Regions from separate parts of the Streptomyces sp. NBC_01520 genome, predicted to be linked through region 1. Evidence: riboswitches for the same ligand, from Rfam matches in the RefSeq annotation. Region 1 holds a riboswitch; each other region holds the start of a gene.
What was found. A riboswitch is a leader RNA that binds a small molecule or an ion and turns the genes downstream of it on or off. The one in region 1 is predicted to bind thiamine pyrophosphate.
Positions count from the first base shown of each region.

Region 2: it holds a riboswitch for thiamine pyrophosphate, as region 1 does, so the genes downstream of both, thiC (phosphomethylpyrimidine synthase ThiC) here and thiO (glycine oxidase ThiO) in region 1, are expected to answer to the same signal.
Region 3: it holds a riboswitch for thiamine pyrophosphate, as region 1 does, so the genes downstream of both, OG524_RS26630 (thiamine ABC transporter substrate binding subunit) here and thiO (glycine oxidase ThiO) in region 1, are expected to answer to the same signal.

Region 1 covers NZ_CP109404.1:2,122,447-2,133,027, reverse strand. The annotation lists gene OG524_RS09680 (thiazole synthase) at 1-615, opposite strand, end outside; gene thiS (sulfur carrier protein ThiS) at 618-926, opposite strand; gene thiO (glycine oxidase ThiO) at 923-2,110, opposite strand; TPP riboswitch at 2,108-2,220, opposite strand; gene OG524_RS09665 (hypothetical protein) at 2,272-2,613, shown strand; gene OG524_RS09660 (NAD(P)/FAD-dependent oxidoreductase) at 2,642-3,874, shown strand; gene OG524_RS09655 (Rv2175c family DNA-binding protein) at 3,981-4,346, shown strand; gene thiE (thiamine phosphate synthase) at 4,446-5,096, shown strand; gene metF (methylenetetrahydrofolate reductase [NAD(P)H]) at 5,255-6,172, shown strand; gene OG524_RS09640 (hypothetical protein) at 6,223-7,173, shown strand; gene OG524_RS09635 (phytoene desaturase family protein) at 7,205-8,722, opposite strand; gene OG524_RS09630 (DUF4126 domain-containing protein) at 8,754-9,371, opposite strand; gene OG524_RS09625 (TetR/AcrR family transcriptional regulator) at 9,717-10,328, opposite strand; gene OG524_RS09620 (YhgE/Pip family protein) at 10,358-10,581, opposite strand, start outside.
Region 2 covers NZ_CP109404.1:4,125,957-4,136,537, forward strand. The annotation lists gene OG524_RS18515 (IclR family transcriptional regulator) at 1-501, shown strand, start outside; gene OG524_RS18520 (SsgA family sporulation/cell division regulator) at 603-1,040, shown strand; gene OG524_RS18525 (YibE/F family protein) at 1,151-2,506, opposite strand; TPP riboswitch at 2,577-2,710, shown strand; gene thiC (phosphomethylpyrimidine synthase ThiC) at 2,703-4,505, shown strand; gene OG524_RS18535 (DUF805 domain-containing protein) at 4,855-5,211, shown strand; gene OG524_RS18540 (hypothetical protein) at 5,400-6,224, opposite strand; gene OG524_RS18545 (metallophosphoesterase) at 6,406-7,461, opposite strand; gene OG524_RS18550 (LacI family DNA-binding transcriptional regulator) at 7,636-8,748, opposite strand; gene hisC (histidinol-phosphate transaminase) at 9,151-10,230, shown strand; gene OG524_RS18560 (cytochrome ubiquinol oxidase subunit I) at 10,528-10,581, shown strand, end outside.
Region 3 covers NZ_CP109404.1:5,817,590-5,828,170, forward strand. The annotation lists gene tsf (translation elongation factor Ts) at 1-512, shown strand, start outside; gene pyrH (UMP kinase) at 671-1,447, shown strand; gene frr (ribosome recycling factor) at 1,563-2,120, shown strand; gene OG524_RS26620 (phosphatidate cytidylyltransferase) at 2,120-3,211, shown strand; gene rlmN (23S rRNA (adenine(2503)-C(2))-methyltransferase RlmN) at 3,317-4,423, shown strand; TPP riboswitch at 4,590-4,706, shown strand; gene OG524_RS26630 (thiamine ABC transporter substrate binding subunit) at 4,778-5,863, shown strand; gene OG524_RS26635 (ABC transporter permease) at 5,908-7,521, shown strand; gene OG524_RS26640 (ABC transporter ATP-binding protein) at 7,522-8,553, shown strand; gene OG524_RS26645 (LOG family protein) at 8,622-9,740, opposite strand; gene OG524_RS26650 (hypothetical protein) at 9,773-10,581, opposite strand, start outside.

The sequences.
Region 1 (10,581 bases):
CATCACGGCGTCGCAGCCCAGCTCCATCGCCAGCGCCGCGTCCGAGGCCGTCCCGGCACCGGCGTCCAGGATCACCGGAACCCCGGCCTGCTCGACGATCAGCTGGAAGTTGTGCGGGTTGCGGATGCCCAGCCCGGAACCGATGGGAGAGCCGAGCGGCATGACCGCCGCGCACCCCACGTCCTGGAGCTTCCGGGCCAGGACCGGGTCGTCGTTGGTGTACGGCAGGACGGTGAACCCGTCGTCCACCAGGACCTCGGCGGCGTCCAGCAGCTCGATCGGGTCGGGCAGCAGGGTCCGCTCGTCGGCCACGACCTCCAGCTTGATCCAGTCGGTGCCCAGCGCCTCCCGGGCGAGCCGGGCGGTCAGCACGGCCTCGCCCGCGGTGAAACAGCCCGCGGTGTTCGGCAGGACGCGGACGGAGAGCCGTTCCAGGACGGAGAGCACCGAGCCCCGCACGGTCGGGTCGAGCCGGCGCATCGCCACGGTGGTCAGCTCGGTGCCCGACGCGATCAGGGAGCGCTCCAGCACGTCGAGGCTCGGCGCCCCGCCCGTTCCCATGATCAGCCGGGAGGAGAAGACGGTGGAGCCGAGGGTGAAGAGGTCGTCGGACACGGTCAGCCTCCCTGGACAGCGGTGAGGACCTCGACACGGTCGCCGTCGGCGAGCACGGTGGCGGACCACCGGCCGCGCGGGACGACGGCCTCGTTGACCGCCGCCGCGACCCCCGAGTGCGCGGCGGTCAGGGTCGCGACCAAGGCGTCCAGCGAGGTCCCGGCGGGCACGTCGCGGCGCTCCCCGTTGACGGAGACGGACACCGAATCGGAAACCGGCACGGACACCGAATCGGGATCCGGCACGGACACGGGAACGGGCAGCGGCTCGGGCGCCGTGGCGGGTGCCGCGGTGGGCACGGGCTCTGTCATGCGGGCTGCTCCTGGGGCGCGGGGGAGAGGGCTTCGCAGGACGGGCCGAAGCGGTCGGGCGTGAAGGGGCGGGCCACCTCGGGCAGTTCGCCGGTGGTCAGTACCTGGGCCATCACATCGCCGGTGACGGGTGTCAGTAGCACCCCGTTGCGGTGGTGGCCGGTGGCGAGGTGCAGGCCGGGCAGCGCGGTCGGGCCCAGCAGCGGGGCGTTGTCCGGCGACGCGGGGCGCAGTCCGGCCCGGGTCTCCGTCAACGGCAGTTCGGTGATGCCTGGCACCAACTCGTGGGCGTCACGCAGGAGTTCGTAGACCCCGCCCGCGGTGACCGTGGTGTCCCAGCCCATTTCCTCACTGGTGGCGCCCACGACCAGCTCGCCGTCGGCGCGGGGCACGAGGTAGACATGGCTGCCGCGCACCACGGCCCGCACGGTCCGGCTGAGGAAGGGGGCGTACGTGGGCGGCACGGTCAGCCGCAGCACCTGCCCCTTGACCGGGCGGACCGGTGGTGCGACCGCCTCGGGCAGTCCTTCGAGCCGGCCGCTCAGGCTGCCGCCGGCCAGCACGACCTGGCCGGCGGACACCTCCGAGCCGTCGGCCAGGACGAGGCCCGTCGCCCGGCCGCCCGTGACGGAGAGCCGCCGTGCCCAGGCCCGGTGGAAGACCACCCCGGCCCGCTCGCACGCGGTGACCAGGGCCGAGGCCAGCCGCCGGGGATCCACCTGGTGGTCGCCGTCGACCCGCAGCCCGCCGCGTACCCCCGGGGCGAGCATCGGTTCCAGGCGGCGGCACTCGCGTCCGCTGAGCCACTCGGACTCCAGCCCCGAACGCTGCTGCAGGGCGTGCAGCTCCCGCAGATGGGCGCGGTCGTCGGAGTCCAGGGCGACCGCCAGCGTGCCGCAGGCGCGGAAGCCGGTTTCCCGGCCTGCCGCTTCCTCCAGCTCGGCCACGAACGCCGGATAGCGCGCGGCGGAGGCGACGTTGAGACCGAGCAGCATCTGCTCGCCGTAGTGCAGTTCGGTGACGGCGGCCAGCATCCCGGCCGCGACCCCGGCGGCCCCGCCGCCGGGCTCGGGGTCCACCACCGCCGTGGACAGACCATGCTGGGCCGACCGCCACGCGGTGACCAGACCGATGATCCCGCCCCCGACGACCAGGACGTCGGAGGTGTTCCCGCAGATGCGCATGGGCGTCCAGCCCCTCCCTTCGCCGGCATGACCCGGATCAGGTTCGTACGGTCGGAGGCCGGTCAGCCTCCCTCTCAGCCCGGTGCGTCCGGGCTCCCGCGAGTGCCTTACGGTGGCCAGCCTAGACCCCGCCGCCCACGGCCAGTAAGGGAGCAGCCACCGTGGCCCGTTCACTCGACGGACTCGTCCTCGCACCGGTCGCCGACCAGGCCCCCGGCCAGGTCGGCACCCGCACCCGCTTCACGTACCACGAGCGGGAGGGGCGGATCTGGGCCGAGTACGCGGGCGGTGACGTCGTCCGCGGCCACCTCGTCGGCACCCGGGACGCGGACACGCTGGACTTCCGGTACGTCCAGCTGAAGCGGGACGGGACGACCTCCGGCGGGCACTGCGTCTCGGTCGTCACGGAGCTTCCCGACGGCAGGGTGCGGCTGGACGAGCGCTGGGAGTGGGAGTCCCAGGAGGGCAGCGGGACGAGCGTGGTGGAGGAGCTCCCGGCCTGACGGCGTGTCAGGTGATTAGGGTGGGCGGGTGAGCGAGCAGACGCGGGACCGGACAGCGGGGGAGCGGCCACGCCGTGTCGTGATCGTCGGCGCGGGCATGGCCGGCGTACAGACGGCCGTGGCCCTGCGGGAACAGGGCTTCACGGGTCCCGTCACCCTGATCGGCGCCGAGCCGCACCAACCGTACGACCGGCCGCCGCTGTCCAAGGCCGTCCTGCTCGGCAGCGCGGAGGACTCCGCCTTCGACGTCGACTTCGAGGCGCTGGACATCACGCTGCGCCTGGGCCTCGGCGTGACCGGCCTGCGCGCCGCCGCGCACGAGCTGGACACCCCGGACGGGCCCGTCCCGTACGACGTCCTGGTCCTCGCCACGGGGGCCGAACCCGTCGTCCTGCCCGGCTCGGAGGGCGTCCCGGGCGTCCATCTGCTGCGCACCCTGGACGACGCCGAACGGCTGCGGCCCGTACTGGAGAGACAGCACGACATCGTGGTCGTCGGAGCCGGCTGGATCGGTGCCGAGTTCACCACCGCGGCCCGCGCGGCCGGCTGCGCGGTCACCGTCGTCGAAGCCGCCGGGCGTCCCCTCGCGGGCACCCTGCCCGCCGAGGTCGCCGCCCCGATGGCCGCCTGGTACGCCGGGAGCGGAGCCGAACTCCTCACCGGCGCCCGGGTCGCCCGCGTCGAACCGGGCGCCGTCCACCTGACGGACGGCCGGGTGCTCCCCGCCGGTGCGGTGGTCGTGGGCATCGGTGCCCGGCCGGCCACCGGCTGGCTGGCCGGCTCCGGCATCGCACGGGGCCCGGACGGCTCGGTCACCGCCGACGGGTACCTGCGCACCTCGCTGCCCGACGTGTACGCCGTGGGCGACTGCGCGTCCTTCCCCTCCGCCCGCTACGGCGAGCGGCTGCTCGTCCACCACTGGGACAACGCCCTCCAGGGGCCCCGGACGGTCGCCGCCGCCGTGGCCGACGGCCGGCCGCGGGCGTACGACCCGGTGCCCTACTTCTGGTCCGAGCAGTTCGACCGCTTCGTGCAGTACGCCGGCCACCACCGGGGTGCCGACACGCTGCTGTGGCGGGGCGACCCCGCCGAGGCGTCCTGGACGGTCTGCTGGCTGCGGGAGGGCGTCCTGGTCGCGGTGCTGGCCGTCGGCAGACCGCGCGACCTCGCCCAGGGGCGCAGACTCGTCGAGGCCGGGGCGCGGATCGATCCGGAACGAGCCGCCGACCCCTCCGTGCCGCTGAAGTCGGCGACGCTCTAGGAACCTGCTCCGTGCCGCCGGAACCGGCGACGCTCCGGGACGCGGCGTGCCCCCGTACGGTCGGCCCGGCTACCGGCTGTCGGTCCGGGATGGCACGCTTGTCCCTGTGACCGAGATTGACGCAAAGATCGATGCTCTCGTCCCCGCATGGCTCCACCTTCCCGACATCGCGGAAATGCTCGATGTCGAGGTGACGCGTGTACGCCAGCTGGTCAAGGAGGGCCAGCTGATCGCCGTACGACGTGGTGAGAACCGCGCGCTCCAGGTGCCTGCCGCCTTCATCGACGGCGACAAGGTGGTCAAGGGTCTCGCAGGGACCCTGACGCTCCTGAGGGACGACGGCTACAAGGACGAAGAGATGCTGGAATGGCTCTTCACCTCCGACCCCAGCCTGCCCGGAACACCCGCGCAGGCCCTGAGTGAGAATCGCGGTACGGAGGTGAAGCGCCGGGCCCAGGCGCTCGCCGTCTGACCGTACGACCGTGAGCGGGGTGCGGGCCGTGAAGGACACGGCCCGCACCCCGCTGTCACGGCTCCACCGACCACCGATGTACCGACGGGGGAACACCACATGTCCACGCCTCGCGCGCAGCTCTCCGACGCCCGGCTCTACCTGTGCACGGACGCCCGGAAGCGGCAGGGCGACCTGCCCGACTTCCTCGACGCCGTGCTCACCTCCGGCGTGGACATCGTCCAGCTGCGCGACAAGGGGATGGAGGCCGCGGAGGAACTCGACCACCTCGCGGTGTTCGCAGACGCCTGCAAGCGCCACGGCAAGCTCCTCGCGGTGAACGACCGGGCCGACGTCGCCCACGCCATCGGCTCCGACGTCCTGCACCTCGGGCAGGGCGATCTGCCGGTGCCCGCCGCCCGCGCCGTCCTCGGCGGCGACGTGATCGTCGGCCGCTCCACCCACGCCGAGTCCGAGGTCGACGCCGCCGTCGCCGAGACCGGCGTCGACTACTTCTGCACGGGCCCCTGCTGGCCCACCCCGACCAAGCCCGGCCGGCACGCCCCGGGCCTCGGCCTCGTGCGCTACGCCGCCTCGCTCGGACAGCCGCGTCCGTGGTTCGCCATCGGCGGGATCGACGCGGGCAACCTGGACGAGGTGCTGGACGCCGGAGCGCGCCGGGTCGTCGTCGTACGGGCGATCACGGAGGTGGACGACCCGGCCGGAGCCGCCGCGGCGCTCGCCGCACGCGTCCGGGCCCGGTCCGTCTGAGCCGGAGCCGGCTTCCCGGACCCGTGGACAGCCCCGTGAACCGCGCCGCGGGCCGCACCGTACGGCCCTCTGTCCGAAGGGTGGACAACAATCATCTGATTCCGGTCAAATCGCACCGTCCGGTTGGGGTACCGCCGAGCCCTGGTTAACCTCGCGGTATGGCCCTTGGCACACCTTCCACCAGGACGGATCACGCCCGCACCGTGCGTGAACTGCTCGCGACCGGCAAGACGTCGTACTCGTTCGAGTTCTGGGCGCCCAAGACCGAAAAGGGCGAGCGGAACCTCTGGAACGCCCTGCGACGGGTCGAGGCGGTGCGGCCGAGTTTCGTCTCAGTGACGTACGGGGCCGGTGGTTCGACCCGTGCCGGGACGGTACGGGCGACCCAGCAGATCGCCGCCGACTCGACGCTCACCCCGGTCGCGCACCTCACCGCCGTCGACCATTCCGTCGCCGAACTGCGCAACATGGTCGGGCAGTACGCCGACGCCGGCATCCGCAACATCCTCGCGGTGCGCGGAGACCCGCCCGGCGACCCGATGGGCGAGTGGGTCGAGCACCCGCAGGGGGTGCGGTACGCCGCCGACCTCGTCCGGCTGATCAAGGAGTCCGGCGATTTCTGCGTCGGCGTCGCGGCGTTTCCCGAAATGCACCCGCGGTCGGCCGACTGGGACTCCGACGTCCGGAATTTCGTGGACAAGTGCCGCGCCGGAGCCGATTACGCGATCACCCAGATGTTCTTCCATCCGGAGAGTTATCTGCAGATGCGTGACCGTGTGGTCGCTGCGGGTTGCGAAACCCCGGTGATTCCCGAAGTTATGCCGCTCACCAGCGTCAAACAGCTGGAAAGATTCGCCCAGCTCAGCAACGCGTCCCTGCCTCCGGCACTGAAAGACCGCATCCTCGCCGCCAAGGACGACCCCGCCGCTGTACGCTCCATTGGCATCGAGTTCGCCACGGAGTTCTGCGCGAAGTTGCTCTCCGAGGGTGTCCCGGGGCTGCACTTCATCACGCTCAACAACTCGACGGCGACGCTCGAGATCTACGAGAATCTCGGACTGCACAAGCAGTCGTGACCGGCCGTACCCGCCACCAACCGGGGCGGTGGCCGTAGGAGGGGGCGGGCGTGGGCTGGACGGTCCTCTACATCGCATTCGGCATCGTGGCGTTGTGGCTGCTGGGCGAGGTGCTGCTGCAGTACAAGGCACGCCTGCGCTGGCGGCTGCTCGCCTTCGGAGGCTTCCTCGGTGTGGTCCTCGGTGTGCTGATCCCCTCCGTGCTGGTGATCGCCCTCGGCGCGATCGCCTTCGCGACGGGCCAGACGTATGTGACGCTCTCCTTCCGGAAGGGCTTCTCCACCGGCTGGGCCATAGGCGGCAGCCCCGGTGCGAGCCGCCGTCGCCGCGGTGGCGGCGAGCGGTCCGCCACCCAGGAGCCCGTACTCCAGGTCTCCGGCCTGGAGTACGAGGAATCCGCCCCCCAGGCCCACGGAAACGCGGCCTCCGAGGTCTACGAGCCGCAGCCGCTGCCCGACGACACCGGCCAGTACGGCATATACACCGACACCGCCCACAGCGCCCGGGGCGGCGAGGACCGGCAGCAGGACGAACAGCAGCCGCAGTACACCGCCTACGACCCGTACACCGGCTATGCGCAGCCCTCCCAGGACACCTACAGCGGCCAGGGCGCCTACCAGGCGGCCCAGGACGCCTACCCGGGCCAGGAGAGCTACCAGGGCCAGGACGGCTACGCCACCGGGCAGTACGACTACGGCACCGGGCAGGCGGGCTACGCGGCCTACTCGGACCCGTACATCGGGACGGGCACCACCGCGGGCACCGGGCAGCACGCCACGTACGACAGCTACGGCAACGCCTACGACAACGGCTACGGCGGGCAGCAGCCCACCGACGCCTACGCCGGTCAGTACGCCTCCGACACCCCGCCGGGCGGCGTCTGGGTCCCGCAGCAGCGCGAGAGCGAGCAGTACCCCCCGATGCCCCCGGAGGCGCCGACCGGCCCCGCCCCGTACGGCAACGGATACGACACCGGCCAGAACGAGCAGTACCGCTACTGACGCGGTACCGCCCATGGACGGCTTCCGCAGCTCACCGCGAGCCGCGGAAGCCGTCGCCCTCCACCACGAGTCCGGCCACCAGGGCCCCCGACATCCCGGCATGGGCCATTCCACCGCCCGGATGCGACCATCCGCCCGCCAGGTACAGGCCGGGCAGCGGGGTGCGGTTCCCGGAGTGCAGAAAGGCGCCGTCCGCTCCCGCCAGCGCGGGGGCGGGCACCGAACCGCCCTCGGCGCCGGTGTCGGCCGCGGTGTCGGCGGGGGTACGCGTCTCGGAGCGGATCATCCGCTCGCGCAGGCCGGGGACCGCCTCGGCGGCCCGGCCGATCATGGACTCGGCGAACCGCTCGCACAGCACGGCGTCCGTCCAGTCGACCGGACCGTGCGGTGCCACCGTCGCCATCAGGGTCACCGCCTCGTGCTCCCCGTCCGGGCGGGTGGCGGGGTCGTCCGGGCGCAGGACCGTCACCGTGGGACGCTCCGCCGCCCGGCCCCCGAACACCGCCTCCTGCTCCGCCGCCCCGTCCGCCGGATGCACCACGGTCCGGTGCACGGCACCGGCCTCCCGCGCGCCGCGCAGCGACAGCAGGACCAGGAAGCGGCCCGGCACCCGGCCGCGCTCCACGCCCGGCCGCTCCCCGGGCGCCCCGCCGGGCAGAGGCTCCTGACCGGGCGACAGCTCAGGCCGCGGCTGCGCCCCGAGGACGACATGGTCGGCCTCCACGCTCTCGCCGTCCGCCAGCTCGACGCCCGCGGCCCGGCCGTCCTTCTCGGTCACCCGGACCACCTCCGCACCGAAGACGAACGTCACCCGACGGGCCAGGCACCGCTCGTACACCGCGTCGGCCAGCGCCCGCATCCCCCCGGCGACGTACCAGCTGCCGAAGGTCTCCTCCATGTACGGCAGGAGGGCGGCGGCGGCCGGTGCGTGACGGGGATCCAGGCCGTACGACAGGGCGTATCCGTCGAGCAGGGCGGCCAGCCGGGGATCCGCCAGCTCCACGGAGCCGACCTCCGCCACCGTCCGCGCCTGCCGGGCGGACCGCAGCAGCCTGCGGCGGCGCACCGCCGGGTAGGGGTCCCGGCCCAGTACCTGGTGGTCGTCGCGCAGAGGCTCCTCCAGGAGGGGCCTGCGCGACCGGTCCCAGGCGGTGCCCGCCCGGTCCAGGAACTCCCCCCAGCGCGCCCCGGAACCCTCCCCGAGCGCCGCGTCCAGCGCGCCGACGACTCCGGCCCGTGAGGCGTTGGGCAGCGACACCGCCGTGCCGTCCGCGAAGAGATGGCGGCTCGCAGGGTCGACCTGGGTCAGCGTGACGCACTGCTCCAGGGACTTCTTGCCCGTCTTCACGAACAGATCGCGGTAGACCGCCGGAAGATGGAGCAGCGAAGGCCCGGTGTCGAACACGAAGCCGTCCCGGGCATGGCGGCCGAGCGAGCCGCCGTACGTCCGCGACCGCTCGTACACCGTCACCCGGTGGCCTGCCACGGCGAGCCGTGCGGCCGCCGCCATCGCGCCCGTCCCGGCGCCGATCACCGCAATTCGTGCCATGTCACAGACCCTAGACGGTGCCACCGACAGGTCATTCGGGAGGCCGGTGCACGCCCGCTCCCGCCAGTCGTCCCTCCTCGCGCCGCTGCGTCCTGCGGCGCAGGAACCGGCGGATGCGGGAGGCGAGGAAGACCAGTATCACCAGGCCGAGCACCAGGAGGGTCCCGGCGATCACGGCCGCGGCCACCGGGTTGAAGACCGCGAACGTGATGATCCCGGCGACGCCGAGGTCCTCCGCGACGCTGACCCCGACATTGCTGAACGGCTCGGGCGAGGTGTTGACCGCCATCCTGGTGCCTGCCTTCACCAGATGGCTCAGCAGCGCGGTGGTGCCGCCCACCGCCCCGGCCGCGAGCTCCGGCAGCGATCCGCTCTCGCCGGCCAGCAGCGCGGCGACGACCGCCCCCGCCACGGGCCGGATCACGGTGTGCACGCTGTCCCACGCCGAGTCCACGTAAGGGATCTTGTCCGCCACCGCCTCGCACAGGAAGAGCACACCGGCGATCACGAGCACGTCGGTGCGCTGCAGCGACTGGGGCACCTCGTCGGTCAGACCGGTCGCGCCGAAGAGGCCGAGCAGCAGGACCACCGCGTAGGCGTTGACACCGCTGGCCCAGCCACTCGTGAACACCAGGGGGAGTACGGACACGGACGCGATCGTAACCAGTCGCGGTCCGGCCCGGGTGGGTCCCGGCACACAGCTCTGAGTATCCCTACCTATCGGGCGAGATGAGTAGGGATACGGATGGGGTGCCACCTGCCCGGACGGAAGAGTGGGGACCACGGAAGGGGCGCAGCGCCAGGACCGCCGACACGGGGCGGCGGAACGGCGCGGCGCTCCGGACGTAACGGGGGTGTACGACGGAGGGCCCGAGGACCACGGGGGACGGGGGAACGGGGTCACGGGGGAGGGTTCTGCGGAGTCACGAAGACGCCGGGCCGGTGGAATTCGAGGGGGATCGAATTCCACCGGCCCGGCGTCTTCGTGTGTTCCTCAGCGCCCGCTGACCCGCCCGTGCAGCAGCAGGGACAGGGCCGAGTGCACGTCGTCGATGGTCCGCTCCGGCTGGAAGGCCTGCCAGTCGAGGGCCGCCACCAGCACCATCCCGACGAGCGCGGCGGCCGTCAGCTGGATGTCGATCTCCTCGCTGAGCTCACCGTTCGCGACGCCCTCCCGGAGCACCTCCTCGACCACGGCGACGGCCTCCTGGCGCAGCACCAGGAGGGTCGACTGCCACGCGCGGTTGGTGCGCCAGAGCTCGGCGACGTACAGCTGGGTGAAGGCCGGGTAGCGGTCGATGAAGCCCAGACCGGCCCTGATCATCGCGTCCAGCGCCTCCACCTGGGTGCCGTCGCGCTCGTCGGTCTCCTCCACGGCGGAACGGAGCGAAGCGGTGAGCAGTCCGACGCCGTGCCGCAGCAACTCCTCGAAGAGTTCGGTCTTGCTCTTGAAGTTGTAGTAGACCGTGCCCTTGGCCACTCCGGCACGCTCGGCGATCTCGTCCACCGTGGTCGCGGAGAAGCCCTTCTCGGCGATGAGGGTCACCGCCGCCTCGTAGAGCTTCTGCCGGGTGGCCTGGCGGCGCGTGGTGCTACTGCTGTCCATGCCGACGATTCTCACAGGTCCGGGCGCGCTCACGGACTGAGCTCCGGGTGCAGCCGGTCCAGGGTCCACACCTGCTTGCGGCGGGCGGAGAGCGCGGTCAGCGCCAGGGCGCCCGCGGTGAAGGCCAGCAGGACGGCACAGGCCTGCCAGACCGGCCCGAGGCCGCCGCCTGTGATCAGCCTGCGCAGCCCGTCCACGACGTACGTCATCGGGAGGTAGGGGTGGATCGCGCCGAAGAATCCCGGGCTGGTCT
Region 2 (10,581 bases), 2.0 Mb from region 1:
ATCGTCGACTCGCTCGCGCACTGGGCGGACGTCATCGGTACGCCTGTGTACTGCGCCCTCTTCAGGGAGGGGGAGATCGAGATCATCGCGGTGGCCGATACGCCCGCCGCTCCCGCCGTGGACGAGTGGGCCTCCTTCAGGGAGACGGGCCATGCCCACGCGCTTGGGCAGTGCCTGCTGGCCCAGCTCGACGAGAAGGCGCGCGAGGACTATCTGGACCGGCACCCGGTCCAACAGCTGACGCGCTACTCCGTGCGGGACCGTGACATGTTCCTCGACCGGCTCCGATCGATGAAACGTACGGAACCTGTCATCGAGCGACAGGAATACGTGCTGGGAACGGTCTGTGCGGCCATTCCGATCACTGTGGGTCCCGCCGTGGCGGCGATGGCTGTTTCGCTACCCCTGGACCAAGAGGAACGGTTGCTCGCCGCAGTCGAACAACTACGCTGCGAAGTGACTACCCTCTTGCGCTCGTTCGTGTTCTCTATCAGTATCTGAAAAATCACTCCTTGTGATCTGCTATCGCGTGCACCACGATGGCGTCAATAGGGCCATGGGGGATCATTCCTGGCCAGATTCATCTACTGCGGGGTTGAACGATGCGCGAGTCGGTTCAAGCAGAGGTCATGATGAGCTTCCTCGTCTCCGAGGAGCTTTCGTTCCGTATTCCGGTGGAGCTCCGGTACGAGGTGAGCGATCCGTACGCGATCCGGATGACCTTCCACCTGCCCGGTGACGCCCCCGTCACCTGGGCATTCGGCCGTGAGCTGCTGCTCGACGGTCTCAACAGCCCGAGCGGCGACGGTGATGTGCACATCGGTCCGACCGAGCCCGAAGGGCTCTCGGACGTACACATCCGCCTCCAGGTCGGCACGGACCGTGCGCTCTTCCGCGCAGGCACGGCCCCCCTCGTGGCGTTCCTCGACCGGACGGACAAGCTGGTGCCACTGGGACAGGAGCACACGCTGGGTGACTTCGACGGCAGCCTCGAAGAGGCTCTCGGCCGCATCCTCGCCAAGGAGCAGAACGCCGGCTGACGAACGGGGAGCCCTGGCCGAGGGCATGGGATCCTCGGCCGAGCAAGCCCTTCGTCCGGGCGGCGGACCACGGCGAACGGCGATCCGGGATGTGTGTCCGGCGTCCGCTTTCATGCCTTACGGCGTCGGCCCCTCCCGGTCCGCACGGGTGCAGGAGCTCCGGCTTCCGCGCCGAGCCCCGTGCGGTCCGCGGAGACCACCAGGGCCGCGAGCACCGTCGTCACCGGCACCGAGGCGACCAGCCCGATCGATCCGACCAGGGTCCGGACGATCTCCATCGCGACCAGCTCGCTGTTGGCCACCGTCCCGACACTGCTCCGGGCGATCGAGAAGAGCAGCAGCAGGGGCAGCGCCGCGCCCGCGTAGGCGAGGACGAGCGTATTGACGACCGAGGCGATGTGGTCACGGCCGATTCTGATGCCCGCCCGGTAGAGGCCGCGTACGCCCATCGCCGGGTCCGCCTGGTGCAGTTCCCAGACCGCCGACGTCTGGGTGACGGTCACGTCGTCGAGCACACCGAGCGAGCCGATGATGATGCCGGCCAGCAGCAGGCCGCTCATGTCGATCTCCGGATACAGGCCGTGGATCAGACCGGTGTTGTCGTCCGTGTTGCCGCTGAGGCCCGCCCAGCCGGTGAAGAATGAACCCAGCAGCCCGATCAGCAGCAGGGAGATGAGCGTCCCGATGACGGCGACGGACGTGCGGGCGCTCAGCCCGTGGCAGGTGTAGAGCGCGATCAGCATGATGGCGCTGGCCCCGATCACCGCCACCACCAGCGGGTTCGAACCCTGCAGGATCGCCGGCAGGATGAACAGGGTCAGCACGGCGAACGACACCGCCAGCGCGATCAGTGCCATCAGCCCGCGCATCCTGCCCACCACGATCACCGCGAGTGCGAAGAGGCCCGCCAGCAGGGCCATCGGGACCGAGCGGTCCACATCCGTCACCGAGTACTGCAGGTCGCGGGGCGCGTCGGGCGCGTACGCCACGACCACTCCCTGTCCCTCCCGCAGTTGCCTGGGGGCGTCGGGCTGGATGACTTCGACGAACGTACGGCCCTTCTCGTCACCGGTCGTCACCTCGACCGTGGCCTTCTTGCACTCCCCCGACTGCTCGTTGACGGCCTCGCGCCCCGAGGGCGTCGAGGTGTCGCCGGTCGGTGGCACCTGAGCGGCGTTCACGGCCGCACAGTCGACGTCGACGACCTTCACCACCTTGCCGTCCTGGGTCTGCCGGTCGAAACCGACGCCGGTGCGCTCGTGGTCGGGGGTGCCGCCGGGCCAGAACGCCACGAGACCGACGAGGACCGCGGTGGCGAACGGGATCAGCACGGCCGCGATGACCTTGCGCAGGTGCTTGGACACGGGCGCGGCAGGGCCGTGGCTGTGTGAGTGGCCGTGCGCATGACTCTCGGTGCTGCCGGATGCGGGGCCGTGGGGTTCGGGGGCGCTTCGGGGGGACGTCACCCGGCGATCATCCCAACAACGGGGAGGCCCTCTGGCCAGCACGCCAGAAGGGACGCTAGCGTGGGGTCACCTTTGCACACGCGGGAGCTCGGAGCACCGGGCTGAGAGGGCGCTGACCTCCGTACATCCGTACGGGACACGCTGCGCCGACCGACGAACCTGTTACCGGGTAATGCCGGCGTAGGGAGTAGGTCTCATGACCACAGCGGACGCACGTACGCCTGCCTCGAAGCAGAATGCGCAGAACGACCGGATTGCGGCGGACGGCGAGGCCGGGAAGTCCATCGGCTGGCACAAGGGATACGTCCAGGGCTCGCGCCCGGACCTCCGGGTGCCGGTCCGTCAGGTGCACCTGACCAACGGCAAGGACGTGACGCTGTACGACACGTCGGGGCCGTACACCGATCCCACCACCGAGACCGATGTCCGCCGCGGTCTCGCCCCACTGCGGGAGAACTGGATCATCGCGCGCGGGGACACCGAGGAGTACGCGGGCCGGCCCGCGCGTCCCGAGGACGACGGGCTCAAGCACACCTCCCCGCGAGGTGGCCTGCGCAACCTCGACGCGGTCTTCCCCGGCCGCCCCCGGCAGCCTCGCCGCAGCCGCGACGGACAGCCGGTCACGCAGCTCGCGTACGCCCGCCGGGGGGAGATCACCCCGGAGATGGAGTACGTGGCGATCCGGGAGAACATCGGACCGGAGGTCGTGCGTGAGGAGATCGCGGCGGGCCGGGCGGTCCTGCCGGCCAACGTCAACCACCCGGAGATCGAGCCGATGATCATCGGTAAGCGGTTCCTGGTGAAGGTCAACGCGAACATCGGCAACTCCGCGGTCACTTCCTCCATCGAGGAGGAGGTGGACAAGATGACGTGGGCCACCAAGTGGGGTGCCGACACGGTCATGGACCTGTCCACCGGCCGCAACATCCACACCACCCGTGAGTGGGTCCTGCGCAACTCCCCCGTGCCCATCGGCACCGTTCCCCTCTACCAGGCCCTCGAGAAGGTCGACGGCCGGGCGGAGGAACTGACCTGGGAGATCTACAAGGACACCGTCATCGAGCAGGCCGAACAGGGCGTCGACTACATGACGGTGCACGCCGGTGTCCGTCTTCCGTACGTCCCGCTGACCGCCCGTCGCAAGACCGGCATCGTCTCCCGCGGTGGCTCGATCATGGCGGCGTGGTGCCTCGCGCATCACAAGGAGTCGTTCCTCTACGAGCACTTCGAGGAGCTCTGCGAGATTCTCGCGGCCTACGACGTGACGTACTCGCTCGGTGACGGACTGCGCCCCGGGTCCATCGCCGACGCCAACGACGAGGCGCAGTTCGCCGAACTGCGGACGCTCGGCGAGCTCAACTCCGTGGCCAAGCGGTTCGGTGTCCAGACGATGATCGAGGGCCCCGGGCACGTCCCGATGCACAAGATCAAGGAGAACATCGACCTCCAGCAGGAGATCTGCGAGGAGGCGCCGTTCTACACGCTCGGCCCGCTGACCACCGATGTCGCGCCCGCGTACGACCACATCACCTCGGGCATCGGTGCGGCCATGATCGCCTGGTGGGGTACGGCGATGCTCTGCTATGTCACGCCCAAGGAGCACCTGGGGCTGCCCAACCGGGACGACGTGAAGACGGGCGTCATCACCTACAAGATCGCCGCACACGCGGCGGACCTCGCCAAGGGGCACCCCGGGGCGCAGGAGTGGGACGACGCGTTGTCGGACGCCCGGTTCGAGTTCCGCTGGGAGGACCAGTTCAACCTGGCGCTCGACCCGGACACGGCACGGGAGTTCCATGACGAGACGCTGCCTGCCGAGCCGGCGAAGACCGCGCACTTCTGCTCGATGTGCGGCCCCAAGTTCTGCTCGATGAAGATCTCCCACGACATCCGGCGGGAGCACGGGGACGAACAGGCCGACATCGAGGCGGGGATGGCGGAGAAGTCCAAGGAGTTCGCGGCGGCCGGCAACAGGGTCTACCTGCCGATCGCGGACTGAGTCCGGCGCGTCCGTCAGGCGTCCGCCGGGCGGGGTGCGCGTGGGTGTGTTCAACGGTGCTGTCCTGGGCAACATGCCCCGGGGACAGCGCCGTTGGGCTGTTCATCGAGCTGTACGCATAAATCCCGGATCGCGTTGTCAATGGCCTATTTGAGGCGTTAGACCCTGTCCTGCCTTGGTTTCAGGCGGTGTTCGGAGACGGTAAGGACACGGAAGTGCGGCAGGTAGATGTACGTTTCGCCGGGCGTCTTCCTGCGCTTGACCGGCTCCTTATCCGTGCCTTACCTTCCGCTGTGCTTGGCCGAAAAGGTGTGCGTCCCGAACGGGGGCGCCAGGGGAGGGAATCGCAGTGAACTGGTACCTGGCCGTACTCAAGAACTACGCGGGCTTCAGCGGGCGTGCGCGCCGCAAGGAGTACTGGATGTTCCTGCTCTTCAACGCGATCGTGGCCGTGGTCCTGGCTGGGCTCGGCGTCGCCATCGAGAGCCAGATCCCGTACGGCATCTACATCCTCGCCACCCTGGTCCCCTCGCTCGCCGTCATCGTGCGCCGCCTGCACGACACGGGTCGCTCCGGCTGGTGGTTCCTGATCGCCTTCGTCCCGCTCGTCGGCGGCATCATCCTTCTCGTCTTCATGTGCCTCGAGGGTGCGCAGGAGCCGAACGAGTACGGCGCCAACCCCAAGCTGGCTCCGCAGGGAGTCTGACGGGACGCTCCGACAGGGTCGGAGCACCGCACGCCGACGGCAGAGGCCGGGCGCAGCTGCGAGCTGCCCCGGCCTCTGCCGTCGGCGGTGGTACGGGCCGACGCAGGATGCCGGAAGGGCGGACAGACCGGCCGGCCGTGACCGTTCCGGACCCGGATCGGGCACCGGCTCCGACCCGACCGGCCGGATCACTCCGGCCGGTGCTCGGGGCCGCCGAAGTCCGGACTGGTGAAGTCGGGGCTGGTGAAGGTGGGACGCGGCCCCGCCGAGGGGCCGTCCTGCGGCCCGGAGAAGTCCGGACTGCTGTAGCCGATCTTCGGGATGCGGTTCGGTGAACGGTGCGGGGTCCGTGCGGCGGGCCCCGCGGTCGGGTCGGCCAGGGCGTCCCGCAGGAAGGGCAGGATGCCGCGCTCCAGCAGGGCGTGGCGCCAGGCCTCCCTGGCCCGTGCCACGTCCTCGGGCAGCTCGCCCTCCTCGTCCGGTGCCGACAGGGCCGTGGCACCGTTGCGCAGCGCGGTGACGAGGAGTCCTGTCGCGGCGACCAGAATGGCCGCGGCGGCGGCGGCCGCGAAGAACCAACCGGCGGCGACCATGGTGCCGGCGAAGGCCAGGGCGGGGCTGAAGGCCTTCAGGAGATAGCCGACGAGCAGGAATATCAGGGCCGCGGTCCCCGCGAGGACGGGAGCCAGCGCGGTGATCACCGCGAGGGTGCCCGCGCCCGTCCGGTCGGCCTCGTCCGTGCCGGGCCGGAGGACGGACTCGGGGTCCGTCGGGTCCGACGGTCTGCGCAGTTCGCCGCGGACCTTCACGTAGTACTCGTACTCGGTGGCGGCGGCCGCGGTGATCAGGGCCGTGGCGTTCAGCGCCATGGTCCGCAGCTGTTCCGTGTTGAGCCGGTCCCCGACCCCGTCCAGATCCGGGCGTTCGTGAGCGTGACGCAGCGCGTCGGCGAGGATCCGCTCGTATTCGGGGCGGTCCTCGGCCAGCAGGTGCGGAGCGCTTTTCATCTGCATCCCCCGATGCTCCGTAGGGCCTGATCGACCGCGTGGGCCGGGCGATCGGGCGGAAACGGAGGAGAGCCTGCTACTGATACGCCGATGGTAGAGCGCCTACCGCACGGGGTGACAGGGGGTTTCCGGAAATAGGCCCAGCAAACGGCGTTGTCAGGTCGCGATGCGTCTTCCCCGGCATTCGTCAGTCATGCAGGGGAAGTTCGACGACCAACAGCTTTCCGGCCATGGTCACTCCGCCGTCCATCGCGATGGCCAGCCCGTCCGCGTACACGTGCGGACCGTCCACCGCGGGGCGGGCGCTGTCCTCGCCCTCCTCCGATCCGACCTCGCCGAGAAGATACGGAATGGGGCTGTGACCATGGACGACGCGCCGGCCACCGTACGTCGACATGAGTTCGCGCACGGCGTCGGCACCGCCCTCGTCACGGAAGGCGAACCGCTTGGTGAGCTTACGGAAGAGGTCCCAGCACTCGTCGGCGTCGTTCCGCGTGAGAATGGCGTGCACCGTGTCGTTGACGTCCTCGATGGTGGACCCGTAGTCAAGGTACGCCGTGGTGTCGGAGTGCATCAGCAGATGCCCGTCCTCCTCCACCACCGCGTCCAGCCGGGCCATCCACTGGAGGTGGACGTCCTGGAGCCGCTCCATGTCGGTCTTCTGGCCGCCGTTGAGCAGCCAGGCGGCCTGGAAGGTGGCGGTTCCCGCGCCGGAGTTCACCGGGGTGTCGCCGAACCTCTTCGCGCCGATGAGCAGCAGCTCGTGGTTGCCCATCAGGGCCTTGCAGTACCCGCCGGCCGCGGCCGCCTCCGCGGAGAGCCGCATGACGAGGTCGATGACACCGATGCCGTCCGGACCGCGATCGGTGAAGTCGCCGAGGAACCACAGCCTGGTGTTGCCGGCGGCCCAGCGGCCGTCGGCGTCCACGAGACCCTGCTCGCCGAGCGCCGCCAGGAGCTCGTCCAGATAGCCGTGCACGTCTCCGACGACGTACAGCGGCCCGCGCTCACCGTCGGCGACCGGCCGCGGCTCCGGCACGGTCCGCACCTGAACGGTGTCCCCGCGGTTGATCACCGGAAGATCGCGCGCGGTCGGCGTGTACCCCTCCGGGGGCTCGTCGCCCACGGAGGCGCTGCCGGGATGCGGCAGGGGCGACAACGGCGCCTGCGCATACGGCGGTACGCGGAAGTCGCGCAACGTCGCTGTCCGCACTACGGGTCCCTGACCGGCCCCCTGAGTCATCGACCCCTCCACCACCGTCGCGCAGCCGTACACCTGACGGGCCGTGCCTGGTAGAGGTGGTCCGCGGTGTCGTGCGCCCATCATAGGAATGCGGATCGTGCTGTGTGACGCACCAGGGGTGGTGAATCCGGGCGCACACATGGTTCACCAACCGTTTGATCCGGATTAATCCGATCAGTCCCCTGCGGGTGAGCGTGGTGCGCTGACCGTGGTGCGGGGCGGACGCCGTTGCGAGGAGGTCCGGACGATGAGTTCCGTCGGTATCACCTGCTCCACCGGACCGTCGTGCTCGACCCCTTCGATGGCGTCGATGAGAAGCTGGACGACCGCCGTGCCGATCCTGCGCGGTTTGAGCGAGAGCGTCGTGATGGGCGGCTCGGTCGACGCGTACACGGTGGACTCGCTGCAGCAGACCAGCAGCAGGTCCTCGGGGACCCGCAGGCCGTAGCGGCGGGCCGCGGCCAGGAGGTCGGTCCCGTTGGGGTCGAAGAGCCCGTAGACGGCGTCAGGGCGGTCCGGGCGGGCGAGGAGGCGGTCGGCGGCGACCGCGCCCGCGCAGGGGTCGTGGGCCGGGTAGGACTCGTAGACCGGATCCTGGCCGACCCGCTCGCACCAGTGGAGGTAGGCGGTGGTGGAGAGACGGGTGTACGTGTCGGTGGTGGTGCCGGTCAGCAGCCCGATACGGCGGGCTCCCGCGGCGGCGAGATGGTCGAGGAGGTCGAGTACGGCCGCCCGGTGGTCGTTGTCGACCCAGGCGGTGACGGGCAGGGTCCCGGCCGGGCGGCCGTCGGACACCACCGGCAGGCCCTGCCGGACGAGTTCGGTGACCACGGGGTCCTGGTCGGAGGGGTCGATGACGACCGTGCCGTCGAGTGCGACGTTCGACCAGACGTCGTGGCGTGAGGTGGCGGGCAGGATGACGAGGGCGTAGCCGCGGGCGAGCGCCGCCGAGGTGGCGGCTCTCGCCATCTCCGCGAAGTACGCGAATTCGGTGAAGGTGAAAGGTTCGTCCCCGTACGTGGTCACGGTCAGGCCGATGAGCCCCGATTTGCCGGTACGGAGGGTTCGGGCCGCGGCGGACGGGCGATAGCCCAGCCGCTCGGCGACCTCGCGGACATGGCGGCGGGTGGCATCCGGGAGCCTGCCCTTGCCGTTGAGCGCGTCGGAGACAGTCGTGATGGAGACTCCGGCCGCTGCGGCAACATCCCGAATGCCGGCCCGTCCCGGCCGGCCGCTGCGCCGGGGTGTCTCTGTCCGGCTCACCTGGTGCTTCCCTGCTGCTGTCATGGCGAGCCGATAGTAGGGCTCCGGTGGGGGGTGGGGACGGGCGCATATGCACCCATTGAGAGGCACGTTTCTGCATGATCACTAAAGGCTAAATGCCTTGCAAATCAAGGGCGTTGGTGGCCTGGACGCCGATGTGTCATGCATCGGCGCGCATGAACCTGCTAAATGGTTCATGTCTCGAAGAGGTCTCAACTCACCTTTTCGGGGGATGCGCGCCACGGAGTGAGCCACCGGCGCGCGACAGGACGGGCAGCGCTCCCCCTCCGGAGGCCGGGCCGGGCCCACCGTGCGACCGGCGCTTCGCCGCATGGAGGACGATTTCGGCACCGGGCCATTCGCAGGGGCGCCCAATCCTCATAAGGTGAGCAGTATTGATGTGCGGATGGTCGAGGAGGACCTGCGGTGAGCGAGACGAGCCCCAAGCTGCGCGCCGAGCTGGACGGCGTCCCTGCCTATGTGCCGGGGAAGCCGGCGTCGGCCGAAGGGCCGGTTGCCTTCAAGCTGTCCTCCAACGAGAACCCGTACCCCCCGCTGCCGGGGGTGATGGAGTCGGCACTCGCCGCGGCCGCCCACTTCAACCGGTACCCGGACATGGCGTGCACCGGCCTGATGAACGAGCTGGCCGACCGATTCGGGGTGCCCCTCGCGCATCTCGCCACCGGCACCGGTTCGGTCGGCGTCGCGCAGCAGCTGCTGCAGGCCACCTCGGGGCCGGGTGACGAGGTCATCTACGCCTGGCGCTCCTTCGAGGCGTACCCGATCATCACGCAGGTCAGCGGAGCCACGTCGGTCAAGGTGCCGCTGACCGACGGTGATGTGCACGACCTCGACGCGATGGCGGACGCGATCACCGACCGCACGCGCCTGATCTTCGTCTGCAACCCGAACAACCCGACGGGCACCGTGGTGCGCCGGGCGGAGCTGGAGCGCTTCCTGGACCGGGTGCCCAAGGACGTGCTGGTGGTGCTCGACGAGGCGTACAAGGAGTTCGTCCGGGACGCGGATGTGCCGGACGGCATCGAGATCTACCGGGACCGGCCCAATGTGGCGGTGCTCCGGACCTTCTCCAAGGCGTACGGCCTGGCGGGCCTCCGGGTCGGCTTCGCTGTGGCGCACGAGCCGGTGGCCGCGGCGCTGCGCAAGACTGCCGTCCCCTTCGGGGTCAGCCAGGTCGCGCAGGACGCCGCAGTCGCCTCGCTGCGGGCCGAGGACGAACTGCTGGGGCGGGTCGGCGCGCTGGTGGGCGAGCGCACCCGGGTGTACGAGGGGCTGGTGCGGCAGGGCTGGACCGTTCCCGAGTCCCAGGCCAACTTCGTCTGGCTGCGGCTCGGCGACCGTACGCTCGATTTCGCCGGGGTGTGCGAGCGGGCGGGTGTGGTGGTCCGGCCGTTCGCCGGTGAGGGTGTGCGGGTCACGGTCGGGGAGGCCGAGGCCAACGACCTGTTCCTGAAGGTGGCGGAGGCGTACCGCGAGGAGCTGTAGGACGCATGCGCGCGGCCTCCGGCCCGCCCGTGCCATGGACGGCCCCGTACCTCGGACGACGAGGTGCGGGGCCGTCGTGCCGCCCGCTTCCGTCGCCGCGCGGTGCCGTCCGGTTTCGGGTGGCTCGGTCGGGGTCGGCCGGAAACCACCCCCCGCTCGAACGCCTCGGATCTGTGTGCGCCATAATTGCTTGTGAATGTGAACGCGTTCACAAGCGGGGCCGTTTCCTCCCGTGATCAACGGGAATGGATGGGGCGAGCTGCGGCTGTGATCACGGCGACGCAAGGAGAAATGGGCGTGAATCTAGCGCTGGCACCAGAGACTCTGGCTCGATGGCAGTTCGGCATCACC
Region 3 (10,581 bases), 3.7 Mb from region 1:
ACATCGAGGCGCTGCTCGCCTCGGAGATCGAGGCCGGCAAGACCGTCCAGGCGTACGTGGACGAGGCCAACGCCAACCTCGGCGAGAAGATCGTCCTGGACCGCTTCGCGCAGTTCACCGGCGGTTTCGTGGCTGCGTACATGCACCGCACGATGCCCGACCTCCCGCCGCAGGTCGGCGTCCTCGTCCAGCTGGACAAGGAGAACGCCGAGGTCGCCAAGGACGTCGCGCAGCACATCGCCGCCTTCGCGCCGAAGTACCTCAACCGCGACGAGGTCCCGGCCGAGACGGTCGAGAACGAGCGTCGTGTCGCCGAGGCCACCTCGCGTGAGGAGGGCAAGCCCGAGGCCGCCCTCCCGAAGATCGTCGAGGGTCGCGTCAACGGCTTCTTCAAGGACGTCGTCGTCCTGGAGCAGGCGTTCGCCAAGGACAACAAGAAGTCGGTCCAGAAGGTCCTGGACGAGGCCGGCGTCAGCCTGACGCGCTTCGCGCGCATCAAGGTCGGCATCTGAGTCCGTCCGCGAACAACGGTGGACCCCGATAGGGTCTGGTGCAGTCGTCGGCCGCACCCATGCCGGACGACCGCAGAACTGACGAGGAGGCCATTGCCGCTGAGGGACAACAGACCCACGGCAATGGCCTTCTTCGTATGTGCACGAGGAGAATCTCCATGAACAAGGGCGCGGACGCCACACAGGGTGACCACAAGCGCGACGACGGCAAGATTTCCGGACGCTTCATGCTGAAGCTGTCCGGCGAGGCCTTCGCCGGCGGCGGGGGTCTCGGTGTCGACCCCGATGTCGTGCACGCCATCGCCCGCGAGATCGCCGCGGTCGTACGAGACGGCGCGGAGATCGCGATCGTCATCGGCGGCGGCAACTTCTTCCGTGGCGCCGAGCTCCAGCAGCGCGGCATGGACCGGGCGCGGTCCGACTACATGGGCATGCTCGGCACGGTCATGAACTGCCTGGCGCTGCAGGACTTCCTGGAGAAGGAAGGCATCGACTCGCGCGTCCAGACCGCCATCACCATGGGCCAGGTCGCGGAGCCCTACATCCCGCTCCGTGCCGTACGGCACATGGAGAAGGGGCGTGTCGTGATCTTCGGTGCCGGTATGGGGATGCCGTACTTCTCCACCGACACGACGGCCGCCCAGCGCGCCCTGGAGATCGACGCCGAGGCGCTCCTGATGGGCAAGAACGGGGTGGACGGGGTCTACGACTCCGACCCGAGGACCAACCCCGGCGCGGTGAAGTTCGACGCACTGGAGTACGGCGAGGTCATCGCCCGCGACCTCAAGGTCGCCGACGCCACCGCGATCACGCTCTGCCGCGACAACCAGCTCCCGATCCTCGTCTTCGAGCTGACCGCGGAGGGCAATATCGCCCGTGCGGTCAAGGGTGAGAAGATCGGCACGCTCGTGAGCGACCGGAGCACCCGGGCCTGACGGCCCAAAGGATGGACAACGGCCTGCCGGTCGGACACCGTGCAGGTGAGGACGCGACGCAGGATCCGCAGGGCCCGACGATGCCGGGTCCACCCAAGACACGCAGGAGCACGTGGTGATCGAAGAAATCCTCCTCGAGGCCGAGGAGAAGATGGAGAAGACCGTCGTGGTCGCCAAAGAGGACTTTGCGGCGATCCGTACCGGCCGTGCGCACCCGGCGATGTTCAACAAGATCGTCGCCGACTACTACGGCGCGCTGACCCCGATCAACCAGCTGGCCTCGTTCTCGGTTCCCGAGCCGCGGATGGCCGTGGTGACTCCGTTCGACAAGACCGCGCTGCGCAACATCGAGCAGGCGATCCGTGACTCCGACCTCGGCGTCAACCCGAGCAACGACGGCAACATCATCCGAGTGACGTTCCCGGAGCTCACCCAGGACCGCCGCAAGGAGTACATCAAGGTCGCCAGGACCAAGGCCGAGGACTCCAAGATCTCGATCCGGGCGATCCGCCGCAAGGCCAAGGAGACGCTCGACAAGCTCGTCAAGGACAAGGAGTCCGGCGAGGACGAGGTCCGTCGCGCGGAGAAGGAGCTCGACGACACCACCGCGAAGTACGTCGCACAGGTGGACGAGCTGCTCAAGCACAAGGAAGCCGAGCTGCTCGAGGTCTGATGAACGACTCTTCCTGGGGCGCCCCGCAGGGAGCCGGTTACTGGGGTGCGCCCGAGATGGGGGCCGCTTCGGCGGGTCCTGCCTACGATGTGCACGGCGCCCAGCAGACTCGGCCCATGCCCATCGTGCCGGACGTTCCCGACGCAGGTAGAGACGCTGACGACCGTGACGACCGGAACGGGGACGCCGTCGCGCGTGTCAGCGGCCCCCTGTTCCGTGACGAGAAGCCGCAGGAGCCCATGTCCACCCCGTTGCCGTCACCCCCGCCGCAGAAGAAGCGCGCGGGGCGTGATCTGCGTGCCGCGATAGGGGTCGGCCTCGGGCTCGGCGCGCTCGTCGCCGGGTCGCTCTTCATCGTCAAGGCCGTCTTCGTCGGTGTCGTCGTGCTCGCGGTGGTGGTGGGGCTCTGGGAACTCACCTCCCGTCTCAAGGAACGCAAGGGGATCAACGCCCCTCTCGTGCCGCTCGCCGTCGGTGGCGCCGCCATGGTGGTCGCCGGCTACGTGCGGGGCGCGGAGGGTGCGTGGGTGGCCATGGCGCTCACGGCGCTCGCGGTCCTCGTCTGGCGGATGACGGAGCCTCCGGAGGGATACCTCAAGGACGTCACGGCCGGTGTCTTCGCCGTGTTCTACGTGCCGTTCCTGGCGACGTTCGTCAGCATGATGCTCACCGCGGACGACGGTTCGTGGCGGGTGCTGACCTTCCTGTTGCTCACGGTGGTCGCCGACACCGGCGCGTACGCCGTCGGCTGGCGCTTCGGCACGCACAAGCTGGCACCTCGGATCAGTCCCGGGAAGACCCGCGAGGGCCTGTTCGGTGCGATCGGCTTCGCGATGGCCGCCGGCGCGCTCTGCATGCAGTTCCTGATCGACGACGGCAGCTGGTGGCAGGGGCTCCTGCTGGGTCTCGCCGTCGCGGCCAGCGCCACGCTCGGCGACCTGGGCGAGTCCATGATCAAGCGGGACCTCGGCATCAAGGACATGGGCACGCTCCTGCCGGGCCACGGCGGCATCATGGACCGGCTCGACTCGCTGCTGCCGACCGCGCCGGTCGTCTGGCTGCTGCTGGTGCTGTTCGTCGGATCCAGCTGATCAGGCTCCGTATGCATGCCGCCTGACCTGCGGTTTTTCGGTTGAGGGTCCGTTGTCCACAGGGCGGCGGGCCCTTACTCGTATGTCTGCGACACTGGAAGAACCATGCCTAAGCCCGGAGAACTCCAGTTTGTCGCGCCCCGCGGAGCCAAGCAGCCGCCGCGGCACCTCGCCGACCTCACCCCCGACGAGCGCAAGGAAGCAGTCGCCGCGACCGGCGAGAAGCCCTTCCGCGCCAAGCAGCTGTCGCAGCACTACTTCGCGCGGTACGCGCACGACCCGGCCGAGTGGAGCAACATCCCGGCCGGGTCGCGGGAGAAGCTCGCCGAGGCGCTGTTCCCGGACCTGATGTCCGTGGTGCGCCACATCAGCTGCGACGACGACACCACCCGTAAGACGCTCTGGAAGCTGCACGACGGGACGCTCGTCGAGTCCGTCCTCATGCGCTATCCGGACCGGGTGACTATGTGCATCTCGTCGCAGGCAGGGTGCGGGATGAACTGCCCGTTCTGCGCGACCGGGCAGGCCGGCCTCGACCGCAATCTGTCGACCGCCGAGATCGTGCACCAGATCGTGGACGGGATGCGGGCGCTGCGCGACGGCGAGGTTCCGGGCGGACCCGCGCGGCTGTCCAACATCGTCTTCATGGGCATGGGCGAGCCCCTGGCCAACTACAAGCGGGTGGTCGGGGCGATCCGACGGCTGACGGACCCGGAGCCGGACGGCCTCGGACTCTCGCAGCGCGGGATCACCGTCTCCACGGTGGGCCTGGTGCCGGCCATGCTGCGTTTCGCCGACGAGGGCTTCAAGTGCCGCCTCGCCGTCTCGCTGCACGCCCCCGACGACGAGCTGCGTGACACCCTCGTCCCCGTGAACACCCGCTGGAACGTCCGGGAGGTCCTGGACGCGGCGTGGGAGTACGCGGACAAGTCCGGCCGGCGCATCTCCATCGAGTACGCGCTGATCCGGGACATCAACGACCAGGCGTGGCGGGGTGACCGGCTGGGACGGCTGCTCAAGGGCAAGCGGGTCCACGTCAACCTGATCCCGCTGAATCCGACGCCCGGGTCGAAGTGGACCGCTTCACGGCCCGAGGACGAGAAGGCGTTCGTCGACGCGATCGCCGCCCACGGCGTGCCGGTCACGGTCCGGGACACCCGGGGCCAGGAGATCGACGGAGCCTGCGGACAGCTCGCCGCCTCCGAGCGCTGAGACCCGGTACGGCCCGGCGAGCCCGGGCCGTACCGGTCAGGCGGAGCCCGGTCGGCCGGGCCGCCAAAGAGCGGTGCGTCTCGCCGGTACGCCTGACGCGTCGCACCGATACGGCCGGTTCACCAGCCGGAATCGGCCGGTGTAGCCTGGTCCGAAAATCAACTTCATATTCCGACAGGGGAGCGCCACAGCGCTGAGAGTGCGGCACCGAGGACAGGTCGGCCGCAGACCCTCTGAACCTCGCCCGGGTCATTCCGGGTAGGAAGTTCGGACAGTACTCAAGCTGTTGCGCCCTGCCCGCTCACGGAGCGGTCGGGGCCGCGTCTCTTCCTGGTCATCTCCAGGAGGAATCACATGAACACCACCACGAAGTACGCCGCGACGGCGCTCGCCGCCGCGCTCGGCGTCACCGTGCTCGCCGGCTGTGGCGGCACCGACGACGCCTCGGGCTCCGAGGGCTCCAAGACCGTCACCCTGGTCAGCCACGACTCCTTCAACGCCTCGGACGCCGTCCTGAAGGCGTTCACGAAAGAGACCGGTTACGAGGTCAAGGTGCTGAAGAGCGGTGACGCCGGTGCCGCGCTCAACCAGGAGATCCTGACCAAGGGCTCCCCGCGCGGCGACGTGTTCTTCGGCGTCGACAACACGCTGCTCTCCCGCGCCCTGGACAACGGTCTGTTCACGCCGTACGAGGCGAAGGGCCTCGACCGGGTCGCGGCGGACACCCAGCTCGACACCGCCGAGCACCGCGTCACGCCCGTCGACACCGGTGACATCTGCGTCAACTACGACAAGAAGTACTTCGCGGACAAGAAGCTCGACCCGCCGCAGTCCTTCGACGACCTGCTGAAGCCCGCGTACAAGAACCTCCTCGTCACCGAGAACGCCGCGACCTCCTCGCCCGGCCTCGGCTTCCTCCTCGGCACGGTCGCCACCTACGGCGAGACCGGCTACCAGGACTACTGGAAGAAGCTGAAGAGCAACGGGGTCAAGGTCGTAGACGGCTGGGAGCAGGCGTACAACGAGGAGTTCTCCGGCTCCGCGGGCGGCAAGAAGACCAAGGCCGACCGGCCGCTCGTCGTCTCCTACGCCTCCAGCCCGCCCGTCGAGGTGCTGTACGCCGAGCCGCAGCCCACCGAGGCACCCACCGGGGTCGCCACCGGCACCTGCTTCCGCCAGATCGAATTCGCGGGCCTGCTGGACGGTGCGAAGAACGAGGCCGGAGGCAAGGCGCTGCTGGACTTCCTGATCGGCAAGCAGTTCCAGGAGGACATGCCGCTGAACATGTTCGTGAACCCGGTCGCGAAGGACGCGAAGCTGCCGGAGCTCTTCACGAAGTTCGGTGAGACCGTCGACAAGCCGACGACGGTGGCCCCGGAGAAGATCGCCAAGAACCGTGAGCAGTGGGTCCAGTCATGGTCCTCGCTCGTCGTGAAGTAGTCACGCGTCCCGCGCGCGGGGGGAACGCGGCGCGGCTCGGCCTGATGGCCCTGCCCGTCGCGTTCTTCGCGCTGTTCTTCGCCTACCCCGTCGTCGCGATCGTCGGCCGGGGGCTGAAGGCGGACGGCGTCTGGCAGTTCGGCCGGATCGGCGAGGTGCTGAGCCGGCCGGACATCGCCGACGTCCTCTGGTTCACCACCTGGCAGGCGCTCGCGTCGACCGGGCTCACCCTGCTGATCGCGCTTCCGGGCGCCTACGTCTTCGCCCGGTTCGACTTCCCGGGCAAGAACCTGCTGCGCGCCGTCGTGACCGTGCCGTTCGTCCTGCCGACCGTCGTCGTGGGCACGGCGTTCCTCGCGGTGCTGGGGCGCGGCGGATTCCTCGACGAACTGTGGGGCGTCCGGCTCGACACCACGGTCTGGGCGATCCTCCTCGCCCACGTGTTCTTCAACTACGCGGTCGTCGTACGGACCGTGGGCGGCCTGTGGTCGCAGCTCGACCCCCGCCAGGAGGAGGCCGCCCGGGTACTCGGCGCCGGACGTCTCGCCGCCTGGCGGCGGGTGACCCTGCCCGCGCTGGCGCCGGCCGTGGGCGCCGCCGCCCTGATGGTCTTCCTCTTCACGTTCACCTCCTTCGGAGTCGTCCAGATCCTCGGCGGTCCCGCGTACTCCACGCTGGAGGTGGAGATCTACCGGCAGACCGCGCAGCTGCTCGACCTGCCGACGGCCGCCGTGCTGACCCTGGTGCAGTTCGCCGCGGTCGGCGGGATCCTCGCCGTACATGCCTGGACCGTACGGCGCAGGGAGACGGCGCTGAAGCTGGTCGACCCGGCGCAGACCGCCCGCCCGCCGCGCGGATTCGGGCAGCGGGCGCTGCTCGGCGGGGTGCTGCTGACGATCCTGCTGCTGATCGTGGTGCCGCTCGGCGTGCTGGTGGAACGCTCCCTGGGCACCTCCGGCGGATACGGCTTCGGCTTCTACCGCGCCCTGCAGTCCGCCGACGCGAGCGGCTCCACCTTCCTGGTCCCGCCGCTCGAAGCCATCGGGAACTCGCTGCGGTACGCGCTGGTCGCGACCGGCATCGCCCTGGTGATCGGCGGCCTCGCCGCCGCTGCCCTGACCCGGCGGGCGGGACCGCTGGTGCGCGGCTTCGACGCGCTGCTGATGCTGCCGCTCGGGGTGTCCGCGGTCACCGTCGGCTTCGGCTTCCTGATCACGCTCGACGAACCGCCGTTCGACCTGCGTACGTCCTGGATCCTCGTCCCGCTCGCCCAGGCGCTCGTGGGCGTCCCCTTCGTCGTACGCACCATGCTGCCCGTCCTGCGGGCGGTCGACGGCCGGCTGCGGGAGGCGGCGGCGGTGCTCGGTGCCTCACCGCTGCGGGCCTGGCGCGAGGTCGACCTGCCGCTGGTGCGCCGGGCGCTGCTGGTGGCCGCCGGGTTCGCGTTCGCCGTGTCGCTGGGCGAGTTCGGCGCGACGGTGTTCATCGCACGCCCCGACAACCCGACCCTGCCGGTCGCGGTCGCGCGGCTGCTGGGGCGCTCCGGCGAGCTCAACTACGGGCAGGCGATGGCCCTCAGCACGATCCTGATGCTCGTCTGCGCGGTGTCGCTGCTCCTGCTCGAACGTGTCCGTACCGACCGATCCGGGGAGTTCTAGATGCTGGCACTGGATTCGGCCACGGTCCGCTTCGGGGAGCGGACCGCACTGGACGCTGTGGACCTGGAGGTCGCCGACCACGAGATCGTCTGTGTCCTGGGTCCGAGCGGCAGCGGCAAGTCGACGCTGTTGCGGGTCGTCGCCGGGCTGCAACGGCTGGACGGCGGACGGGTGCTCCTGGACGGCGCCGACCAGGCCTCGGTGCCCGTGCACCGGCGCGGGCTCGGCCTGATGTTCCAGGACCACCAGCTGTTCCCGCACCGGGACGCCGGGGCGAACGTCGCCTTCGGGCTGCGGATGCACGGAGTCTCCCGCGCGGAGCGTGACCGCAGGGCCGACGAACTCCTCGACCTGGTCGGCCTGCCCGGCGCCGGTCGCCGGGCCGTCGCCGCCCTGTCCGGCGGCGAGCAGCAGCGTGTGGCCCTCGCCCGCGCGCTGGCGCCCCGCCCGAAACTGCTGATGCTGGACGAGCCGCTGGGGCAGCTGGACCGCAGCCTGCGCGAACGCCTCGTCGTCGAACTCCGCACTCTCTTCGGCCGGCTGGGTACGACGGTGCTCGCGGTCACCCATGACCAGGGCGAGGCCTTCGCCCTCGCCGACCGGGTGGTGGTCATGCGGGACGGCCGGATCGCCCAGGTGGGCACCCCGCTGGAGGTCTGGCAGCGGCCCGCGTCCGCGTTCGTCGCCCGCTTCCTGGGCTTCGACAACGTGGTGGAGGCGACGGTGGCGGGCACCTCCGCGGACACAGTCTGGGGCAAGGTGCCGGTGCCGGACGGTTCGCCCGCCGGCCGGTGCGAGCTGCTCGTCCGGCCCGCCGGGGTACGGATCGGCGGGCCGGAGGCCGGGCTGCGCTGCACCGTGGGCCCGCGCACCTTCCGGGGCCACCATGTCGCCGTGACCCTGCACCCCGGCGACGGGCCCGCCCTGGAGGCGGAGTGCGGGCTGCGGGACACGCCGGACGAGGGCGCCGTGGTCGGCGTGACGTTCGACGCGGCGGAGACCGTGGTCCTGCCCCCGGCCGGCCCGCACTGATCCTCACGGTCAGCGGGTCAGCAGGTCAGCGGGTCACCAGGTCGCCGGATCGGCGGCAGGACGGCGCGTCAGCCGGTCAGGCGGGCGAGCGCCTCCGGGGCCTCGTCGACCGTGTCGACCAGTGCGATGCGTGACTCCATCGCCCGGCCCGCCGCCAGCGCGCTCAGCAGCGGCCAGGCCGGCAGCTTCTCCGTCCAGTGCGCGCGGCCCACCAGCACCATCGGCGTGGGGGCCGAACGCGACTCGTAGTAGTTCGGTGTCGTGTTGTCGAAGATCTCCTGCACGGTCCCGGCCGCGCCGGGCAGGAAGATCACACCCGCGGTCGAGCGGGCCAGCAGCCCGTCCTCGCGCAGGGCGTTCGCGAAGTACTTGGCGATGTGGTCGGCGAACGCGTTCGGCGGCTCGTGGCCGTAGAACCACGTGGGGATCGCGACCGAGGAACCCCCGGCGGGCCAGCGCTCCCGTACGGCGAAGGCCGCCGTCGCCCAGTCGGTCACCGACGGGTCGAACGACGGCGTGGAGGCGAGGAGTTCGCAGGCCTTGACCAGCATCGCGTCGGAGTGCGGTGCCGCGTAGGCGCCCAGGTTGGCGGCCTCCATGGCCCCCGGCCCACCGCCCGTCGCCACGGTCAGACCACTGCGGGCCAGGGCCCTGCCCAGCACGGCGGCCTCCCGGTACGCCTCGGTGCCGCGCGCCATCGCGTGGCCGCCCATGACACCCACCACCCGTGCACCGGTGAGGTGTTCGTCCAGGGCGTCGGACACCGCGTCGTCGTGGAGCGCCCGCAGCATCGATGAGAAGACGTCACCGTCGGACTTCGTCCGCTGGAACCAGCGGTACGCGTGCGCGTCGGGCGTCACCTCGTAACCACCGTCCGCGAGACCCTCGTACAACGCGTCGGGGGTGTAGAGCAGACCGCGGTACGGGTCGAAGGGCAGCCCGGGCACGGGCGGGAAGACGAAGGCCCCGTCCGCCCGTATCTTCGCCTCCGCGCCGGAATCCATCCGGCAGCCGAGGAAGACCGCGCCCCGGGTGTCGGTCGCGAGCAGCGCCGCGCCGCGGTCCGTCAGGTCGACGGACTGGACCCGATGACCTGTCAGGGTCCCTGCGGCGACGGCCAGGTCGAAAGCGGCGAGCGTCTCGATCTCGACGCCGGATGCGCAGGTGTTCTCGTCCGGGTTCTCCACGCCGCCATGCTACGGATCGGCCGACAGGGCCGTCACCCCGTCAGCGGCAGCGCAGCCAGCTCCGCGATCACCCAGGTCAGCGGGGCGAACACGACCAGCAGCATCGCCGCGCGCAGGGCGGTGGCGGTGCGCAGGGCGGAGGCCGGAGCGCCCATCCGCAGCAGGGTCCCGGCCGTTCGGGCCCGGGCCTGCTTCGCCTCCAGGGCGGAGGTCAGGAGCGTCGCCAGGGTGCAGCCCAGGACGAGTGCGGCGCCGAGCGCGGTGAGGGGGCCGAAGGGGCGCGGGCCTCCGGTGTACAGCACCGAGGCCGCGATCACCCCGGACACCACCGCGCAGACAACCCCGAGCGGCCGCCCGATCCGGGACGCCTCGTCCATCAGGACCCGGCCGGCCAGCAGCCGTACGGCCCCGGGGCGCACGGCCTGGAGCAGCCGCCCGCACAGGTACGTGAGGCCCGGACCTGCCATGGCCAGACCGATCGCGGTGAGGGTCCAGCCGGCCAGCACGCCCGCCGGGGTGGAGTCGAGCCGGCCGGGCAGCGGGAAGGGGGTGCCCGCCGAGCCGCGGCTCGTGTACGCCTCGACCGCCAGGCCTGCGGCGGTGAGCGCCACGCCCCACGGCAGCCCCGTCGGCGCGGGCGCCGGGGCGAGCAGGTCCTCGGTCTCCTGGGCCTCGGACGGCGCGGCCGGCCGGGAACGCAGGGCGAGTCCACTGGCCGCCGCCGAGACCAGCGGCACGAGGGCCAGCAGCGTGAGCGCCGCGGCCAGCGGCAACGGGGTTCCCGCGCCCAGGAATTCGGCCGCGCCGCCGTCGAACGGCAGCCCCGTCAGATCGCCCCGCA